3 regions of the Cupriavidus sp. H18C1 genome follow, and region 3 is predicted to be linked to each of the others. Evidence: predicted binding sites of a transcription regulator. Region 3 holds the regulator's gene; each other region holds the start of a gene.
The links. Region 3 encodes FNR, which switches genes on or off when oxygen is low (the NO sensors DNR and NnrR bind a similar motif). Its sites were predicted from a motif close to TTGATNNNNATCAA; they were not measured.

Region 1: a site for FNR is predicted at 987-1,000, ahead of OJJOAM_RS18880 (OmpW/AlkL family protein). Genes of this name have one in related genera too.
Region 2: a site for FNR is predicted at 856-869, ahead of OJJOAM_RS21745 (DASS family sodium-coupled anion symporter). Genes of this name have one in related genera too.

The regions. Positions count from the first base shown of each region.
Region 1 is NZ_CP186009.1:679,857-682,114, reverse strand. It holds gene feoB (ferrous iron transporter B) at 1-522, shown strand, start outside; gene OJJOAM_RS18885 (DUF6587 family protein) at 540-896, shown strand; gene OJJOAM_RS18880 (OmpW/AlkL family protein) at 1,125-1,772, shown strand; gene OJJOAM_RS18875 (hypothetical protein) at 1,964-2,258, opposite strand, start outside.
Region 2 is NZ_CP186009.1:1,310,846-1,313,103, reverse strand. It holds gene OJJOAM_RS21755 (LysR family transcriptional regulator) at 1-330, shown strand, start outside; gene OJJOAM_RS21750 (RNA recognition motif domain-containing protein) at 462-710, opposite strand; gene OJJOAM_RS21745 (DASS family sodium-coupled anion symporter) at 976-2,258, shown strand, end outside.
Region 3 is NZ_CP186008.1:3,423,512-3,425,769, reverse strand. It holds partial or broken gene OJJOAM_RS15710 (sulfite exporter TauE/SafE family protein) at 1-245, opposite strand, end outside; gene fnr (fumarate/nitrate reduction transcriptional regulator Fnr) at 428-1,075, shown strand; gene OJJOAM_RS15700 (hypothetical protein) at 1,227-1,496, opposite strand; partial or broken gene OJJOAM_RS15695 (lipoprotein transmembrane) at 1,653-1,832, opposite strand; gene ccoG (cytochrome c oxidase accessory protein CcoG) at 1,845-2,258, opposite strand, start outside.

The sequences.
Region 1 (2,258 bases), on a different replicon from region 3:
GCGATCGGCCTGTGGGAACGCGCCCGCATCTTCCTGTCGCGCGTCGGCAAGGTAATCCTGACGCTGACGGTGCTGCTGTGGTTCCTGGCCACCTTCCCGTCCCCGCCCGAAGGCGCGACGCTGCCGCCGATCGACTACAGCTTCGCCGGCATGATCGGCCACGCGCTGGAGAAGGTATTCGCGCCGGTCGGCTTCAACTGGCAGATCTGTATCGCGCTGGTGCCGGGCCTGGCCGCGCGCGAGGTCGCGGTCGGCGCGCTGGCGACCGTCTATGCTCTGTCCGGCAGCGAGGACACGGTGGCGGCGCAGCTCGCGCCGATGATCGCCGCGCAATGGTCGCTGGCCACCGCGCTGGCGCTGCTGGCGTGGTTCGTGTTCGCGCCGCAGTGCATCTCGACGCTGGCCGTGATCCGCCGCGAGACCAACTCGTGGAAGGTGATGGCCGCCTCCACGCTCTATCTCGCGGGCCTGGGCTATCTGGCGGCGTTCGTCACCTATCGCGTGGCGCTGCTGTTCAGCTGAGGCAGCCGGAAGCCATCATGTCGCTCTATCACGTCATCGAATCCGTGCTGGTGCCGCTGATCGTGCTGGCATGCGCGCTGTCGGTGGCGGCACGCTACATGCCGCGCACGCGCGAGCGGGCCAAGGCCGCGCTGGCCGCCAGCCTTGGCGGCGCGCAAGCGCGCGGATGGCGCGCGCGGCTGGTGGCGCGGCTGGCGCCGCAGGCGCCGGCGGCGGGCTGCGCCACCGGCTGCGACAGCGGCGGGTGCAACAGCTGCGACAGCAATACGTCGGGCAATCTGTCGGGCAACGCTGCGGGCAACGCGTCCACCCCCGCCCCGGCCGCGCAGGAGAAGCCGATCCGCATCGTGCGCAAGCCGCAGGGCAAGGGCTAGGGGCAGGTACACGACAGCGCGCGGTAGTACGTCGTAGCAGCACCCCGCAGACGCACGCCATAGAAGAGAGGGCCAGCTTTTGCTGGCCCTTTGCTTTAGGTCAAACGGGTCCGCAAGCAGCAAGGGCACACTCGGCATGGGGTCTTTCCCAGTCCTGTCGATCACAACATGAGCCCGATGCAATCTCCTCGTACCCGATTGGCAACGGTCGCCGCGGCGGCCGTCATGATGGCCTTCCCGCCGCTGCACGCCATCGCGGCCGACGCTGCCACCAACACGGCAACCGGCGCCGCAGCTGGGACCGCGGCCGGTACCGCGGCCGGCACCGAGCCCGAAGGCAACTGGATGGTCCGCCTGCGCGGCACCTATCTCGACTTTGCGCAGAAGTCCGACCCCGTCGGCGGCGCGGGCGCCTCGGACCGCATCGGCGTCAACAACAAGTGGATCCCCGAGCTGGATGTCACCTATTTCTTCACGCCGCACATTGCCGCGGAACTGGTGCTGACCGTTCCGCAGAAGCACGACGTCCATCTCGACGGCAACTGGATCGGGACGTTCAAGCATCTGCCGCCGACGCTGCTGGTGCAGTACCACTTCCTGCCGCATGCCACCATCCGGCCGTATGTCGGCGCGGGGCTGAACTTCACGCGGATCTGGGGCGCGGATCTCGCCGGCAATACGCTGTCGCTGGACCGCTGGAGCATCGCGCCCGCGCTGCAGATCGGCATGGACTACCGGCTGACGCGCCACTGGTACCTGAATGCGGACATCAAGAAGGTGTGGCTCTCCAGCGATGTGAAGGCGGCCGGCGCCAAGGTGTCGGAGGTCAAGCTGGACCCGTGGCTGTTCAGCGTCGGCGTGGGATATCGGTTCTGAGGGCCGGTCTTATTGGCACGCAGAAACAGGTACGCTCGTCTCTCGCTGCCGCTGTTGCGGACCGATAAAACGCCCCCAGGGCTCGTCGCCATGGGGGCGTTTCGGATCGCACGGCACGGCGCGCCAGCCGCGCGCCAGCCGCGCGCCAAATGCCCGCCAAATGCCCGCCAACCGCGCGCCAACTGCTCGCCCTAGATCGCAGTGCCCGCAATCGTCACCGACAACCGTTGCCCGGTCTTCCTGACGCTGCAGCTCGCGGTCAGCGAGAAGTCGCCCGGCGTCAACGGCGTCACGCCGACCTGGCCCGGATGCGTGGCCGGGGTCACGGCGATATTGCCGGCCTGCTGCCAGTCCCACGCCTCGCATTCGAGGAAGGTCAGCGCGTTGCCGCGATGCCTGACGGTCGCGGTGACCGGGATCGGCAGCGGCGGCATCGTCGCGATGCGCAGCGGTTGCGGACCGTCGTAGACCAGCGCCCAGGTCGGC
Region 2 (2,258 bases), on a different replicon from region 3:
AAGGGCGCCGGCAAGAGCGCCGGCGGCACCGATGCACGCGAACACACCGTGCGGGTGCGTCCGATCATGGAGAGCAACGACGGGGACGTCGTCCATCAATGGTGCCTGGCCGGCAAGGGCATCATGGCGCGGTCGGAGTGGGATGTGGCCGACAGCCTCGCCTCGGGGCGGCTGGTCGCGCTGCTGCCCGGCTACCGGCTGCCGGACGCCGACGTGATGGCGCTGGTGCCGCAATCGCGGGTGGCGTCGACGCGCACGCGGCTGTTCGTCGAGATGTTGCGCAAGGCGCTGGGGCCGCGGCCGCCATGGCGCAGCGAGCGGCGCGGCTGAACCACCGCGGCGCCCGCCGTTCCCACAAGGCGTGTATCGCTGCTCCATCGCCGGGCAGTCGCTGCTCGGTCGCCGCTTGGTCGCCGCTCTGTAGCCGCTCAGTAGCCGCTCAGTCGCCGCTCAGTCGCCGCTCAGTCGCCGCTCTGGTGCGCGACCAGATGCAGCCGCATCACGCCGCCTTCGAAGTATTGCCCGTCGAACTGGCGCAACAGGCCCAGCGCCGCCACAAGGTCCATGTCGAAGTCCACCCATGCCCAGGGCTGCTCCGGGTCGCCGTCGCGCATGATTTCCACCGAGCGCACGGGCGCATAGGGTGCGAACTTCTCGCGCAAACGCTGTTCGGTGATCTCGCGGCGCAGGCCGCGAATCAGCACCTGCATGTCGGTCTCCTGGGGGCATGGCGCGGCGGTCCGCATGCCGCCGAGGCGGGGCACGATATTTGCCGGGCCACGAGACCACTATAGATGTTCGCGGCCGTTCCGGCTGGCAACGCCGGCGATCGCCGCCCGCCATCGCGCATCGCCCTTGATCTGGCGCAAGAACCGTAGCCGCTGCGCTCGACAACCTCGACGAGCGGGGCCGATAATCGACGCACTTCGTGCCGGCGGCCCTGCACGGCCGCTGCCGTCATCCAAGGAAACGGCAATGACTGATCTGCGCAGCAACGCGTCGTCCCCGCCTTCCACGCCGGGCGCACCGGCCGCTCCGGCCGGCGCCGCCAGTCCCGCAACAGCCAGCAGGCGCCCGCCCTGGGGCCTGTTCGTGGCGGTGCTGGTGCTGATCGGCGTGCTGTCGCTGCCGACCCCGGCCGATCTGCCGCTCGCCGGGCACCGGATGCTCGCCATCCTTGCATTCGCGGTAGTCGTCTGGATCAGCGAGGCGGTGTCGTACGAAACCAGCGCGATCATGATCACCTCGCTGATGGCCGCGCTGATCGGCTTCGCGCCCACGGTCGAGGACGCCGGCACGCTGTATGGCACCTCGCGCGCGCTCGGCATGTCGCTGGCGGGCTTCGCCAATACCGCGCTGGCCCTGGTGGCCGCGGCGCTGTTCATCTCCGCGGCGATGACGGTCACCGGACTGGACCGCCGCATCGCCCTGGTCACGCTGTCCGCGATCGGCACCAGCACGCGCCGCATCCTGATCGGCACCATCGCGGTCACCATCGCGCTGTCGCTGGTGGTGCCGAGCGCGACCGCGCGCAGCGCCTGCGTGGTGCCGATCATGATGGGGATCATTGCGGCCTTCGGCGTCGACAAACGTTCCAATATCGCGGCCGGCATCATGATCACGGTGGCACAGGCCACCAGCATCTGGAACGTCGGCATCCAGACCGCCGCCGCACAGAACCTGCTGGCGGTGGGCTTCATGGACAAGCTGCTGGGCGAGCGCGTGACGTGGCTGCAATGGCTGATCGCCGGCGCGCCGTGGGCGCTGATCATGTCGGTGGTGCTGTATCTGCTGGTGCGCCGGCTGCTGCCGCCCGAGACCGAGGCGATTCCCGGCGGCAAGCAGGCCGTGCAGCGCGAACTGTCGGCGCTGGGGCCGATGAGCGGCCCGCAGAAGCGGCTCGCCGCGGTGTCGATCGGCCTGCTGCTGGCGTGGGCCACCGAGGGCAAGCTGCACGGCTTCGATACCGCCACCGTGACTTTCGTCGGCCTCGTGATCCTGATGCTGCCGCGCGTCGGCGTGATGGACTGGAAGACCATGCAGCAACGCACGCCCTGGGGCACGCTGATCGTCTTCGGCGTCGGCATCAGCCTCGGCACCGCGCTGCTGACCACGCAGGCCGGCCAATGGCTCGGCAAGTTCGTGGTGGCGAATTCGGGCCTGGCGACACAAGGCCCGATCGCCGTGTTCGCCATCCTCGCCGCCTTCCTGATCGTGATCCACCTGGGCTTTGCCAGCGCCACGGCGCTGACGGCCGC
Region 3 (2,258 bases):
CCGAGCATTGCGTACGCACTCAGGCGGCCGGCATGCAGCACCAGCAGTTCGCGGACCCAGGCCGCGCGGCTGCGGTACAACGACACCGGCGCGGCCCGCCTCGCGTCGTCGCCTTCGAGCACCGGCGCGGCCTGCCGCGCGTCGTCGCCTTCGAGCACCAGTGCGATGCCGCCGCACATCGCCGCACAGTGGACGCCGCCCAACAGTGCCAGCAGAAACACGCTCGCCAGTACGCCGATCGCCATCTCACGCTCCCCTCGACGGGATGCCGCACGGTAGAATGCCCGCACGCTTGACGCCCATCGCGATGCCGATGCCAACTCCCTCCTTTCGCGCGGATTCCAATTGCTGAACGCCATCCCCCCTGAACGACCAATCGACCCGCTGCTCCACCTGCTCGCTGGGGCAGCTGTGCCTGCCGATCGGCATGTCGGCGCAGGACGTCGAAAAGATGGACACGCTGGTGCAGGAACGCGTGCGCGTGCGCAAGGGCGAATCGCTCTATCGCCTCGGCGATCCGCTCGACGCGGTCTATGCGATCCGCTTCGGCACGCTGAAGACGCACGTAACGATGGAAGACGGCCGCGCGCAGATCACGGGCTTTCACCTGCCCGGCGAAGTGGTCGGCTTCGATGGGCTGACCGAGATGCGGCATGCGTCGGACGCGACCGCGCTCGAAGACACCGAGGTCTGCGTGGTGCGCTACAACGAGATCCAGACGCTGTCGGCCTCGCTGCCGTCGCTGCAACACCAGTTCATGCGGCTGATGAGCCGGGAGATCACGCAGGACCAGATGATGCTGATCACGCTGGGCTCGATGCGCGCCGAGGAGCGGCTGGCGGGCTTTCTGATCAGCCTGTCCGAGCGCCTGTCGGCGCGCGGCTATTCGCCGTCCGAGTTCGTGCTGCGCATGAGCCGCGAGGAAATCGGCAGCTATCTGGGCCTGAAGCTCGAGACCGTCAGCCGCCTGTTCTCGCGCTTCGCCGAAGCCGGACTGATCCAGATCCGCCAGCGCCACGTCAAGCTGGTCGACATGGACGGCATCCGCCAGCTGCTGGGAAAGACGGCCTGCTGAAGCCCGCGCGGCGATGGCGCTGGCGGTCGCCATTGCCGCCATTGCCCGCTTTGCCCCCGTTGCCAGCTTTGCCCCCGTTGCCAGGTTCGCCCCCGTTGCCAGCTTCGCCCCCATTGCGCGCTTCGCGCGCATCGCCCGCTTCGCCATCGCCCTACTCCAGTTCGTCCGCGGCCGACATCGGCGACGACATCGGCGCCAGGATCGACGCCGGCAGCATGCACAGCGTCAGCGCGCTGGACAGCGCGCACACCGCCCACGCGACGCCGAAGCCGATCGTGTAGATCGCACCGTGCGACAGCTCGAGCGGCCGTCCGAAGACGCGCAACTCGCTCGGATCGATCAGCGAGAACACCAGCACGAACGCCACGGCCGCGCCGACGAAGGCGGGCCACAGCACCCACATCAGCCAGCGCGCCTTCATGGCCGCGCCACCGCGTGGGAATTCACTGCGTCGCGCGCGTGCCGCGTGGCGACCGTCGGTGCAGCCGCCGTTGCAGCCTCCGTTGCAGCCGCCGTTGCAGCCGCGGTTGCAGGCCCCAGTGCAGCCGCCATCGCTTCCGCCGACGTCACCGCCCCCCGCCGACGTCGCCGCCTGCCGGATCACCAGCCCCTGACGCACCACGCCGTCGACGATGGGTCGATCCGCATGGTGCATCGCGACCCAGATCGTCACCGCGCAGCCCATCATCGCCATCGCCGGGCCGCTGATTAGCAGCCACGGCCACGGTTCCTTCCACCACGGTTTGCATTGGGACATGTCGATGCCTCGTCAAGGTTGGTCCGGAACGATGAAACGGGTGGACTGCCGCACCTGCACGCTGCCGTTGCCCGTGCCCGTGTCCGTGCCCGTGCCGGCCTCGGCCCGGGCACCGTTGACCACGATGTCGACCACATGGGTGCCCGGCGCCGCCTGCTCCAGCGGCACGCGCAGCCGCAGCGGCAGCAGCCGGTTGGAGGTCGGCGCCAGATGGCCGGCACCGCGCTCGTATTCGACCGACAGCCCCGGCAAGCCAGGACTGTCCGCCGTGATGGCGACGTCCAACTCGCCTTCGGTGGTGTTGATCAGCTGCAGCCGGTAGACGTTTTCGATCCAGCGCCCTTCGACTTCGCGCGCCAGCGCCTGCCGGTCGCGGATGATGTCCACCTTCAGCGGCGTGCGCACCGCCACCGACCAGACGAAGCC